3 regions of the Paenibacillus sp. FSL F4-0097 genome follow, and region 2 is predicted to be linked to each of the others. Evidence: riboswitches for the same ligand, from Rfam matches in the RefSeq annotation. Region 2 holds a riboswitch; each other region holds the start of a gene.
What was found. A riboswitch is a leader RNA that binds a small molecule or an ion and turns the genes downstream of it on or off. The one in region 2 is predicted to bind thiamine pyrophosphate.
Positions count from the first base shown of each region.

Region 1: another riboswitch for thiamine pyrophosphate. It lies ahead of MHH86_RS09675 (thiamine phosphate synthase); the one in region 2 lies ahead of thiC (phosphomethylpyrimidine synthase ThiC).
Region 3: another riboswitch for thiamine pyrophosphate. It lies ahead of MHH86_RS13105 (ABC transporter ATP-binding protein); the one in region 2 lies ahead of thiC (phosphomethylpyrimidine synthase ThiC).

Region 1 is NZ_CP151965.1:2,180,291-2,184,705, forward strand. It holds gene MHH86_RS09665 (GDSL-type esterase/lipase family protein) at 1-431, shown strand, start outside; gene MHH86_RS09670 (SDR family oxidoreductase) at 668-1,540, shown strand; TPP riboswitch at 1,628-1,729, shown strand; gene MHH86_RS09675 (thiamine phosphate synthase) at 1,845-2,450, shown strand; gene thiS (sulfur carrier protein ThiS) at 2,489-2,692, shown strand; gene MHH86_RS09685 (thiazole synthase) at 2,748-3,515, shown strand; gene thiH (2-iminoacetate synthase ThiH) at 3,550-4,415, shown strand, end outside.
Region 2 is NZ_CP151965.1:6,192,622-6,197,036, reverse strand. It holds gene MHH86_RS27780 (beta-galactosidase) at 1-1,985, shown strand, start outside; TPP riboswitch at 2,057-2,165, shown strand; gene thiC (phosphomethylpyrimidine synthase ThiC) at 2,269-4,011, shown strand; gene MHH86_RS27770 (phosphotransferase) at 4,097-4,415, shown strand, end outside.
Region 3 is NZ_CP151965.1:2,931,546-2,935,960, reverse strand. It holds gene MHH86_RS13115 (amino acid ABC transporter permease) at 1-385, opposite strand, end outside; gene MHH86_RS13110 (amino acid ABC transporter substrate-binding protein) at 439-1,275, opposite strand; TPP riboswitch at 1,498-1,601, shown strand; gene MHH86_RS13105 (ABC transporter ATP-binding protein) at 1,713-2,495, shown strand; gene MHH86_RS13100 (ABC transporter permease) at 2,476-3,252, shown strand; gene MHH86_RS13095 (ABC transporter substrate-binding protein) at 3,249-4,286, shown strand; gene thiM (hydroxyethylthiazole kinase) at 4,328-4,415, shown strand, end outside.

The DNA of each region.
Region 1 (4,415 bases), 2.9 Mb from region 2:
ATTATCCGAAAGGTAAGCTGTCACGTGAAACGATGGGTGCTATTCTCTATGATGTTTACCAAGTAAAGTTTGCTAATAAACCTAAGTACATGACTGATTATAACGGCACAGCAGTAGTGCCAGGAGATCCTGGTTATGATTTCAATCTGGATCCAGGAGCTAGAGGAGCGATGTACTATCCACTTGTATCCTGGCAGCAGCTGGTTGATACGGCGGACATTTCTCCTTTTTTAATTTCAAAAGTGAAAAGTGCTTATGAATTAGGGCTTATTAGATCTGAAGTGGGGATTGCTAGAGGCCAAATGGTCAATGGGACAGAACTAGAACCTAAAGCCATAGTGACCCGGGAGAAAGCAGCTAAAGCTCTTTATTTTATGTGGGTACTGGAACATGGAGTGAATGCAGAAAATCATGTTTCTTCTTTGAAATAGTTAGGGTGAACAATTCAAGGCACAGCAGCGATGCTGTGCCTTTTTGTATGCAGTGAAGTCCTCTCCACTTACAGCAGTTTACATCCACGGTTGTTTATTTCTACTTGCATTGTGGTAAGTAAGATTCGTAAAGCGATTTAAGAAAATGACAAACCCAGCGTATAAACGTGCATTGTTGTGCCATCCTAAGATGATCAGTTAACTATCAATTTACTTAACGAGAGGAGATAGGGAAGATGTCAGGCAATAATAAACAAGCTACAAAAACCTTACCCCCACAGGAGCAGCATCATCAGCCAGGGATTGAGAGTGAAATGACGCCGCTGCCCAAATACGAGCCGGCAAATTATAAAGCAGCAGGTAAACTGCAAGACAAGGCGGCGTTGATTACCGGTGGAGACAGCGGAATTGGGCGTGCAGTTGCTGTGCTTTTTGCTAAAGAAGGTGCTGATGTGGTCATTTCATATCTTAATGAACACTCAGATGCAGAGGAAACTAAACGTCAGGTCGAGCAGGAAGGCCGCAAATGTATCCTAATTCCAGGTGATATCGGTGACGAGAAATTCTGTAAGGATCTTATTAAACAGACGGTAGAGGGCTTAGGAAAGCTTGATATTCTCATCAATAACGCGGCGGAGCAACATCCGCAAGCTAAGATCGAGGATATTACTTCCGAGCAGCTAGAGCGTACTTTCCGTACGAATATATTTGCGATGTTCTATTTAACAAAAGCAGCTATGCCTCATTTAAAAGCAGGATCTACAATTATAAATACAACTTCAATTACCGCTTATCGCGGAAGCCCGCAGCTGCTGGACTATTCATCAACTAAAGGAGCTATCCTGAGTTTCACACGATCTTTGTCCACGAATCTGGCGGAGAAGGGCATACGGGTAAACGGTGTAGCACCAGGTCCAATCTGGACACCGCTAATTCCCTCTACCTTTGATGCGAAGCAGGTTAGCGAGTTTGGAGGCACGCAGCCTATGAAACGGCCTGGACAACCAGAGGAGCTGGCGCCAGCCTATGTATATCTTGCCTCTGACGATTCCAGTTATGTGACTGGACAGGTTATTCATGTAAATGGTGGCGAGGTAGTAAACGGTTAGATTAGTACAGCTAATGTGAATAAATGGGTGTATTTCAATAAAAAAATATGTTACTATAAACCACGTTAGCATTTTAAAATTGTATATTTATGTCACTAGGGGTGCCGATTGGCTGAGACGGAATGGATTTCCGGACCCTTTGAACCTGATCTGGTTAAGACCAGCGTAGGGAAGTGGAGAACGAATTTCTGTTGTCGGGCTATTTGTAGTACCGTCTATATACAGATTCTGACTGCCTTCCTTACGGGGGCAGTTTTTTTGTTTTTTACTGGCCTACAGGGAAGTGAGAGAGAGGAGATCGCGAGTGGTACAAGCTGAGATCCATCTAATATCAGACGGCAAGCAGCTGTTGAGACAATTTGTTGAACTGGCTGTCACGGTGCAGACATGGGTCGATTATATTCACTTAAGAGAGAAGCAATGTCCAGCACGCGAACTGCTCTCTGCGGCACAGGAGCTGTTGGCTGCCGGTATACCCGCTACCAAACTGATAATCAATGACCGGATCGATGTAGCATTGGCAGCTGGTGCCGCGGGTGTTCAGTTGGCTGGGCACAGTCTGAGCCCGCTTACAGCCCGGCGAATTGCACCTCAGCTTTGGCTGGGGAGATCGGTTCATTCTCCGGAAGAAGCGGCGAATGCTTCAGAGCAGGGAGCTGATTATTGCTTGTTTGGCCATGTATTTCCCTCGGCGAGCAAGCTAGGGCTGCCCGCACGTGGGTTAGAGCTGCTTGCAGAAACGGTGAAGACTAGCTCTATTCCTGTAATTGCGATTGGCGGAATTGGTCCCGCTAATGCGGCGCAGATCATTAGGCAAGGCGCGGCAGGAATTGCTGTGATGTCCGGAATTTGCGGAGCGGATGATCCTTATGAGGCCGCCAAAGCTATTCATAAGGCGGTTCATTCATAGCCGGGAGGTAAAAGCATAGGCGAAGGGGGTGATTCAGAATGAGACTGTTGATTAACGGGAAATCCGCAGAGTGTTCTGGTGGTATTCAAACTATAGCTGATTTGATCAGTCTTCCTGAGTGGTCGGGTCGTCTGATGATCATTGAGCTGAATGGAGAAATTGTCAGTAAGGAGAATTATGAAAGTACTGCTCTGAGCGAGGATGATCGTTTGGAACTGGTGCACTTTGTTGGTGGGGGTTGAGATGGAGCGGTATAGAATTTTGAGAAATTTATAAGAACCAAAGGGAGGTAATTTCATGCATGACCCGTTACATATTGGAGGCATCGAATTAACTAGTAGATTATTTATCGGAACCGGAAAATATAGCCGGAATGCTCTGATCCCCGAAGTGATCGCAAGCTCTGGTTCTCAGGTGATTACTGTAGCGCTTCGCCGAGTGGACCCGGAAGGTGGAGCAGAAAATATCATGAACCACATTCCCGGCCACATGACTCTTCTGCCTAATACCTCAGGAGCGCGTACAGCGGAGGAGGCAGTCCGTATTGCGAGATTAGCAAGAGCTGCGGGACTGGGGAACTGGGTGAAGATCGAAGTGATCAATGATCAGAAATACCTGCTTCCAGATAATCTGGAGACCATACGAGCTACAGAGATTCTAGCGGCGGAGGGTTTTGTAGTACTGCCATATATGAGTCCGGACCTTTCGGCTGCTTTACGTCTGAGAGATGCCGGTGCTGCTGCTGTGATGCCGCTTGGTGCGCCGATCGGGACGAATCGCGGCCTGCGCACCAAGGAGCTTGTGCGTATTCTTATTGAAGAAGTGAATTTGCCGATTATTGTAGATGCCGGAATTGGCAAGCCCTCGGAAGCGGCGGAAGCAATGGAGATGGGGGCCGCTGCTGTTCTGCTTAATACGGCTGTCGCAACGGCACGTAATCCGCTCGTCATGGCGGAAGCGTTCCGCGAGGCGATATCCGCTGGCCGCAAAGCTTATTTGGCAGGACTCGGTCCTGTAGAAGAAGTTGCTTTTGCTTCGTCACCGTTGACTGGATTTCTGAACTGAATTTGATAGGTTCACCAAAGGAGGGAGGATTAGCATGAGCTTTTTTGACACACTGGCCCGCTTGGAGCAGTATCCATATGAGCAGCTGTGGAAGGAGTTCCGGGAGGATGACGTTAAGCGGGCGCTTGGAAAAGACAAGCTGAACGAAAATGATTTGCTGGCATTGCTCTCTCCGGCAGCAACGCCGCTGCTAGAGGAGATGGCGCAAGCTGCTCAGCGACTGACCCGTGCACATTTTGGTTATTCGATGCAGCTGTTCACACCGATGTATCTTGCCGATTTTTGTGTGAATCATTGTACCTACTGCAGCTTCAGCTCCATTTATGATTTTCCGCGTAAAAAGCTGTCCTTGGAGGAGGTTCGCAGGGAGGCTGAGAAGATTGCAGCTACAGGTCTGCGGCATATCCTCATTTTGACTGGTGAATCGCGCCGGGAGAATCCTGTCTCATATATTAAGGATTGTGTAGTTGTACTTAGAGAATTTTTTTCCTCCGTCAGTATTGAGATAAATCCTCTATCGACTGCCGAATATAAAGAGCTTCTTCAAGCAGGCGTGGATGGATTAACACTATACCAAGAGGTTTACCACCAGGAGACTTACAAAAAGCTGCATGTTAAAGGGCCTAAAAGAAACTACCGGAATCGCCTGGATGCACCTGAACGCGGCTGTCAGGCAGGTTTTCGTTCTGTGAATATTGGTACGTTGCTCGGGATGTACGATTGGCGGCAAGAGGCATTCCAAAGTGCCATGCATGCCCGCTATCTACAGGATCGGTATCCAGATTGCGAGATCAGCCTGTCACCCCCACGGTTTCGGCCTTATTTAGGGGAATTTAACCCAGAGTGCGATGTTACCGATCGATCACTAGTGCAGATTATTTTGGCATACCGGTTATTTTT
Region 2 (4,415 bases):
AAAACATGTGGGAGGACGATTATCGCCGGATGCGTGAACTCGGCTTTACGATCATTCGGATGGGGGAGTTTGCTTGGTCTATTTTTGAACCCACAGAAGGGGAGTTTCAGTTCGGGCTCTTTGATCGGGCGATTGATCTAGCACATAAATATGGTCTTCAGGTTGTACTTGGTACTCCGACGGCAACGCCTCCAGCTTGGTTGACTGATAAATATCCAGAAGTATTAAATGTAACCTACGAAGGTGTTACACTTCAGCATGGCATGCGCCGCCATTATAATTACAGCAGTCCTAAATACCGGGAACTGTGTGCACGTATTGCAGAACAAATGGCTGAACATTACGGCAATCATCCGGGTGTAGTTGGCTGGCAAATTGATAATGAGCTCAACTGTGAGATCAGTGAATTTTATTCGGAGAGTGACCATAAGGCCTTCCGGGAATGGCTACAGCAGAAATATGTTACGCTTGAGCATTTGAACGAGGCATGGGGAGCTGTTTTTTGGAATCAAAGCTATAGTGACTGGTCTCAGGTCTATCTTCCACGTCCGACTCCAGTACCGAAGCAACCCAATCCTCATCAGGCATTGGATGAAAAACGGTTTATTTCGGACAATACAATTTCTTTTGCCAAAAACCAAGCGGATATCATTCGTAAACTTGCCCCTAAGCAATGGGTAACCACGAACGGTCTGTTCGGTCATCTCGATAGCCATGAAATGACGGATGAACTGCTGGATTTCTTCAGCTATGATTCCTATCCTCAGTTCTCTACTATTTTTTATGACCCGAATGAGCGGAATCCGCTGAATGATAGAGGCTGGGGACTGTCGTTATCTGTTGTTCGTTCGATATCCCCGAATTTCTGCATTATGGAGCAGCAGTCGGGCCCGGGTGGCTGGGTGAACCGGATGGATATGCCTTCTCCAAAGCCCGGGCAGATGCGGTTATGGACTTATCAGTCGATCGCTCATGGGGCAGATATGGTGTTATATTTCCGCTGGCGGACAGCTACGATGGGCAATGAAATTTATTGGCATGGAATCAATGACTATCATAATCAGCCTAACCGGAGAGTGCGGGAAGCGGGGCAGATCGGTCAGGAGCTGGCAGCAGCAGGTCAAGCGTTTATCGGTACTCATAATCAGGCTAACGTTGCTATTGTTCGTGATTATGACAATGAGTGGGATGGAGAATACGATGTTTGGCATGGCCCGTTTATGTGGAAGAGCAATAAGGAGTGGTACAAGGCTCTTCAGCGGAAGCATATCCCGAATGACGTGCTCTATTTGCGCAAAAAAACAACGCTGGAGGAGCTTGCAAGGTACGACGTGCTTATCTATCCTCACCCAGCGATTATGACAGATGAGACAGCGTCTCTGCTGGATGAATATGTTCAACAAGGCGGCAAACTGATCTTCGGCTGTAGAACTGGCTATAAGGATGAGCGCGGTCAATGTTATATGCGTCCTTTCCCAGGTACTGCTAAGGATCAATGCGGGATCACAGTTGAAGAATTCACAATGGTTAAGGGCAGTCGTCAGCCAACAACAATTAGCTGGTCGGGCGTGACCGAAGTCGTTACAGGAGCAGATGACTTTAATGATATTCTCAAAATAGAGGAAGCTTCGGTTGAAGTGATGGCGGTTTACGCCTCTGATTATTATGCGGGAAAACCGGCGGTAACTAAAAATCGTCGCGGCAAGGGTGAGGTTTGGTATTACGGAGCCGTATTTAATGAACAGGCAGCGGCTGAGATCATAAATTTAATTGATCTACAATCGCCAGCAGATTGGCTGGAGCTCCCAGAAGAGGTAGAGCTGCAAGTCCGTACCGGAGCTTCTTCCAGTTATGCTTTTTTGCTTAATTATAGTGAGACTCCTGTCACGATCCATCTTCGTGAGACCAAAACAGATTTACTGAGCGGCACAACATTGTCGGGCGAGGTGCTTCTGGAAGGATTTGGGGTATTGGTGTTAAACTAACGTATACATTGATCTCACATTTGAGTAGATTTGGATAATTCTCTCTTTTCGGTTATACTTTGAAGTAGCAATTATATAGTCACGGGAGCTTGGTGGGACCAGGCTGAGAGGATAGTTATAACTATCGACCGTCAAACCTGATCTGGATAATGCCAGCGGAGGAAATGGAGCTCTATTTCTATTTGTCTACTCTAAGGCCGCATCTTATACAGATGTGGCCTTTTCTATGTGTGGGGAGTAGACCGTCTCCGCTTGATCAAATCACCTTATAGGAGGAATTGAGATGACAAGCGAATTGAACAACGATCCAATCAATCTATCAGCTTTTCCAGCAAGTCAAAAAGTGTATGTAAAGGGTTCACGGCCTGATATACAGGTGCCTATGCGGGAGATCTCACTTAGTCCAACTGCGGGCATAGACGGCGAAGAGGAGAATGCCCCAATTCATGTCTATGACACAAGCGGGGCTTACACGGATGCTAATATTCATACTGATATTCGTCAGGGGTTAGAGCCCAATCGTCTAAGCTGGATTGAGGAACGAGGGGATGCGGAAGCGTACGAAGGAAGAACCGTGAAGCCTGAAGATAACGGGAATGCAACGGGAAAAGCTGTGGCGGAAGTGTTTCCAGCGCTCCATAGAAAACCTTTGCGAGCGAAAAAGGGGCGTAATGTCTCTCAAATGCATTATGCACGCAAAGGGATTATTACTTCGGAAATGGAATACGTTGCGATTCGTGAGAATGTGGCACCGGAATTTGTAAGAGATGAAGTAGCCCGCGGCCGCGCCATCATCCCATCGAATATCAATCATCCAGAGAGTGAACCGATGATTATTGGACGCAATTTTTTAGTGAAGATCAATGCCAATATAGGAAATTCCGCAGTATCCTCCTCCATAGAGGAAGAGGTAGAGAAGATGAGATGGGCCACCCGCTGGGGTGCAGATAATATAATGGATCTCTCCACAGGTAAAAACATCCATACGACACGCGAGTGGATCATCCGTAATTCTCCTGTTCCTATTGGCACGGTGCCTATCTATCAAGCGTTGGAAAAAGTGAATGGGAAAGCGGAAGATTTAACGTGGGAAGTGTACCGTGATACGCTCATTGAGCAAGCGGAGCAAGGGGTTGATTATTTTACCATTCATGCGGGGGTTCTGCTTCGTTATATCCCGTTGACGGCACAACGTATGACTGGCATTGTTTCAAGAGGTGGTTCCATTATGGCGGCATGGTGTCTTGCGCATCATCAAGAGAACTTTTTATATACACATTTTGAAGAGATATGTGAAATCATGAAGCTGTACGATGTTTCTTTTTCCCTAGGCGATGGATTACGTCCGGGTTCGATTGCTGATGCGAATGATGAAGCACAATTTGCCGAGTTAGAGACGTTAGGTGAATTAACAGCTATAGCTTGGAGTCATGATGTACAGGTGATGGTAGAGGGTCCAGGACATGTGCCGATGCACTTGATTAAAGAGAATATGGATAAGCAACTTGAAACCTGTAACGAAGCCCCTTTTTATACATTAGGTCCACTGACTACAGATATTGCGCCTGGTTATGATCATATTACCTCTGCTATAGGTGCAGCGATGATTGGTTGGTTCGGTACAGCAATGTTGTGTTACGTAACTCCGAAGGAGCATCTTGGCCTGCCTAATAAGGAAGATGTACGTGTAGGGGTCATTACTTATAAAATAGCGGCTCATGCCGCAGATTTGGCGAAAGGGCATAAAGGAGCACAAGACCGGGATAATGCTCTTTCGAAAGCCCGTTTTGAATTTCGTTGGCGTGATCAATTTCATTTATCGTTAGATCCTGAGCGAGCGCTAGAATATCATGATGAGACATTGCCTGCGGAAGGCGCTAAAACAGCTCATTTTTGTTCCATGTGCGGGCCGAAATTTTGCAGTATGAAGATCTCTCATAATATCCGTAATACGACGAGAATTGAATCAGGAATGCAAGAGAAGGCGCAAGAGTTTCTCCAAGGCGGGAGCCTCATTTATAGATAACTTTTTCTGCTAAAAAGAAATATCTAAAAGAAGTCGTCATTGGCGGCTTCTTCTTTTATACTTTGAATAGATAGGAGTTGATGAAATGGAAGCGATTCGCTCAGAGGAAGCCATTTTAGAGGATTTAAGTAATAGTTTCTATCATTTTTTTGGATTGAAAGTCCTTCATGCTACCCCAATAAAACGTGGCTGGTTAAATCTTAAATGGAAAATCATAACGGATTCAGGACCATTTCTACTTAAACAATACAACAAAAAAAGATATAAATTGTATAACCCAGAAGAGCTGAACTTTGCTTTTTCTCAACAGAAAAGACTGTATCTACAGGGGCTCCCATGTCCCGAATTGTTGGCTTATAACCATAAAGTTTTATTGGAATCAGATATGGGAGAGACGTTTATGG
Region 3 (4,415 bases), 3.3 Mb from region 2:
TCCCGACTGAGAAGGCAGCTTCCCATTGGCCTTTATGTATCGACAGGATAGCAGCGCGTACGATTTCCGATGAATAAGCCCCTACGCTAAGAGTAAATCCAATGGTGGCGGCAATGAAGGGGTCGAGTACAATACCAACAGCCGGCAAACCATAAAATATAATAAATAGCTGCACTAACAATGGGGTTCCTCGAATAACCCACACATAAAAACGGGCGATTAGCTTCGGAATTACCCACGGTGAAAGACGTGCCAGCGCGGTTAGGATCGCCAAAATCAATCCAAGCACAAAGGAAAGTAGCGCCAACGGAATGGTAAAAGCCACCCCGGCTTTTAGCAGGGGTAGCAGTGTGTCTAAGAAAATTTGTATTTTGCGGTCATCCATTATTCAGACATCCTTTTTAGCTTCCAGGCTTAATTAGCCTTGCTAGCCTTGTATTATTTTGAAACGTCAGCTCCAAAGTATTTCTCGGAAATTTTCAAGTACGTTCCATCACTCTTCATCTCTGTAATCGCATCACTGACCGCTTTCACCAGCTCATCATTGCCTTTCAGGAATACTGCGGCACTTTGTGATCCTTCAGGAATCTCATCAACCACTTTAATTTTTGCATCTGGTTTTTGTTTTTTTAGATCCAGATAAGACAAGCCATCATTCACAGTTGCATCAATACGTCCCGAAGTCAGCAGATCCATCGCTTGATTGAAACCGTCCGTAGCTACGATTTCAGCACCGTTCTCACGAGCGATGTCGGATAAGTTACTTGTCAGGGATTGTCCGGCTTTTTTACCCTTAAGATCGGCAAAGGTCTTAATATCCTCATTGTCTTCGCTCACGATCAATACTGCTTTGGATACGATATAGGGTTCAGAGAAATCATATTTCACTTTGCGATCTTCGTTAATGGAAACTTCATTAAAGATTACATCAAACCGTTTCGCATCCATTCCAGCGAAAATACCATCCCACTGAGTTTCAAAAAATTCAGCTTTAACACCTAAACGTTTTGCTACTTCTTCAGCAATTTCCACGTCAAAACCAGTCAATTTCCCCGCAGTGTCATGATAAGTAAAAGGCGCATAAGTCCCTTCTGTACCTATCCGCAATTTGCCGCTGGCTTTCACAGCCTCCAAACTGTTTTGCGCTGAAGATGCTGCTCCACCATTCGTTCCAGCTGTAGGTTCAGCAGCCGTATTGGTATTCGAATTATTGCCGCAAGCCGCTATAAGGACCACGGTTAACGCCAATATAATAGTTAAACTCCATTTTTTCATTATTAAATCCCCTCTCTCTACCCGGATTTTTTCCGGTAAATTGAATAGTACACTGCCATCACATGATCGTCAATACTTTTTTCCGATTATATACATCGGAATTATAATATTAACTAGATTCCTACCTATATCTTACCCAATCTTGGATTAATCCTTCACTTCTTTCTCTCTTTACTTCTCAGAAAGATATGGTATATTTATTAACAAATTAATATGGACCTGTTATTTCACTAGGGGAGTCGGCCGACTGAGACGGAGCTTCAAGCTCCGGACCCTTGGAACCTGATCTGGATCATACCAGCGGAGGGAAGTGGAGCAGAATTTTCATCAAGCATGTTAAGTGTTATTATGCAGAATGAACTTTTTGACCCATTCATTTCCTCTGGAAATGGATGGGTTTTTATTTGTTTAGGCGCTCCACAAAAATTTTAGGAGGTTTGATCATCACGACCATTTTATCTATTCAAGGCCTAACCTACTCTTTTCCGGAATCTGAGCAACCCCCTGTATTCGCAGATCTATCCATGGATATCAGGCAAGGGGAATTCGTCTCCGTAGTAGGTGCTAGCGGATGCGGGAAAAGTACATTTTTCAAAACGATTGCCGGTTTACTCGAACCTACTCACGGAAAAATAAAACTCTCTACGCACCCGTCAACCGCTAGTCGTTTAGGCCAGATCGCTTATATGCCTCAGCAGGATTTATTGCTGCCTTGGAGGACAGTGCTCGACAACTGCCTTTTGCCTTGGGAGATCAAGCCCAGATTCAATAAACAAGAAACGATCACTCAGATTCGGGAAATGTTGACCCGCTTCGGCTTAGCAGATGTAGAGAAGGCTTATCCCCATGAACTTTCGGGTGGAATGAAACAGCGAGTCGCATTTCTGCGCACCTTAGTGGCTGGAGGCGGAAGTGGTCTTATGCTGCTGGATGAGCCCTTTGGCGCTCTCGATGCCATGACCAAACGCGAGATACACCGTTGGCTGTTGGAGTTATGGGGTGAATTGAATCAGACGATTATGCTCATCACTCATGATCTGGAGGAAGCACTATTGCTCAGTGACCGGATTTATTTATTATCTGGCGGTGCGCACAGCGAATTACAGGAGATCGTTGTGGATTTACCAAGGCCAAGACATTATAAGATGAACTACGAACCCCGGTTTATAGCACTGCGTGCAGAGCTGGAGCGGAGATTACATGCGACCTATACCTTTTAAAAAACATCTAGACAACTATGGTCCCTTCCTTCTTCTGGTACTGCTCATTCTTGTAATCTGGGAGTCAGCTGTTCGCCTTCACATGATTCCAGCCTTTATTCTCCCTGCACCTTCCTCTATTGGAATCGCATTGATCGAGCACAGGCAATTATTATTTGGACAGCATTTATTGGCGACGTTACAGGAGATACTGGTGGGTTTTGTCCTTTCTGTTATTTGTGGTGTATTGCTGGGCACTGGAATGTTCCTGTATCGCCCCATAGAAAAGGCCATCTATCCCTTTCTTATCATTAGCCAGACGATCCCATTAATTGCGCTATCCCCCATTTTTATTATGTGGTTCGGATATTCGCTGTGGAGCAAAGTGGCTGTGGTGTTTTTGACGGCTTTTTTTCCAGTCGTAGTGAGTACATATGATGGACTTCGTACAAGTGGCCAGACTTACAAGGACTTATTATTAACATTTGGTGCAAACCGCTGGCAGCTGCTTGTCAAAACCCAAATTCCACTGGCGTTGCCTGCTTTTTTCTCTGGCTTAAAGCTGTCCATTGTATACTGCGTCATCGGAGCTACTATCGGGGAATGGCTCGGCGGCAGTAAAGGACTCGGTTACTTCAGCCGCAGAATGGCCGGAAATATGCAGAGCGATGAAATGTTCGCGGCTGTATTTCTGCTGTCCGCGCTTGGTGTGGTGCTTTTTCTGGCGATAGCTTTACTCGAACAATTATTTTTAAAGAAAAGAGGATCAAACCAATGAATCATTTAAAATCCCCACAACGAGGACTTATTTCTGTATTTCTAGTATGCACACTTTTGCTCTTAAGCAGCTGCGGGAAGGCAGACAAGATAAATAACAACTCCCAAACCGATCCCTCCAATACCGAAAATAAGCAGTCACACAAGCTGACGATTATGCTTGATTGGTATCCCAATGCCGTTCATTCCTTTCTATACGCTGCGCAACAGCAAGGTTTTTTCCAAGAGGAAGGTTTGGATGTCGAGATCAAAATGCCTGCAGACAGCAATGATTCCCTAAAGCTTGTTGCAGCGAATCAAATTGATCTAGCGCTCAGTTATCAGCCTCAGGTACTTATGGCACGCGGCGAGAAAATCCCTGTACGTTCGATTGCAGCAATCGTGCGGCATCCACTGAATCATCTGATGGTTCCTCAGGCTGGCAGTATTCATAGTCCAAAAGAGCTCGCGGGAAAACAAATCGGCTATTCCTCCATTCCGCTCTATGAAGCGATGATTCGGACAATGATCCAGAGTGATGGAGGCGATCCTTCATCCGCCAAGCTGATTGACGTAGGTTTTGACCTCATCCCTGCGATCTCTACTGGACAAGTAGACGCAATAATGGGCGGGTTCATCAACCATGAACAACTAATCCTTGAAAAAGAGGGACATCCGGTCACTTCGCTTAATCCAACGGATTACGGAGTGCCTGACTATTATGAGCTTGTGCTGGTGGCCAGCGAACAAGGATTGCAAAATTCTGAAGCCTACTTTAAAAAATTTCTAAATGCCATTACAAAAGGACAGGAATTTGTGGAGCAGAATCCTGAACAAGCCCTGGATTTACTGGTTGCACATGAAGATGCAACTTCACCGCTCGACAAGGAGATTGAGAAAAAAAGTCTTGAGATTCTGCTGCCGCTGATGAATGCTGGCGATCAATCTTTTGGATATCAAGACCCGACATCTTGGGAAAAGGTTCAGCAGTGGTTATCCACCAACAATCTTCTACCAGAGGATATTAAAGCACAGGAAGCTTTTATCAATCTGTAATGTTTAGTTAGTTGTTCATACAAGCTTGAGGAGGAATTATGATGAGTTATTTAGCCAAAGTACGGGAATCCAACCCGTTGATCCACAACATCACTAATATTGTGGTAGCCAATTTCTCAGCCAACGGTC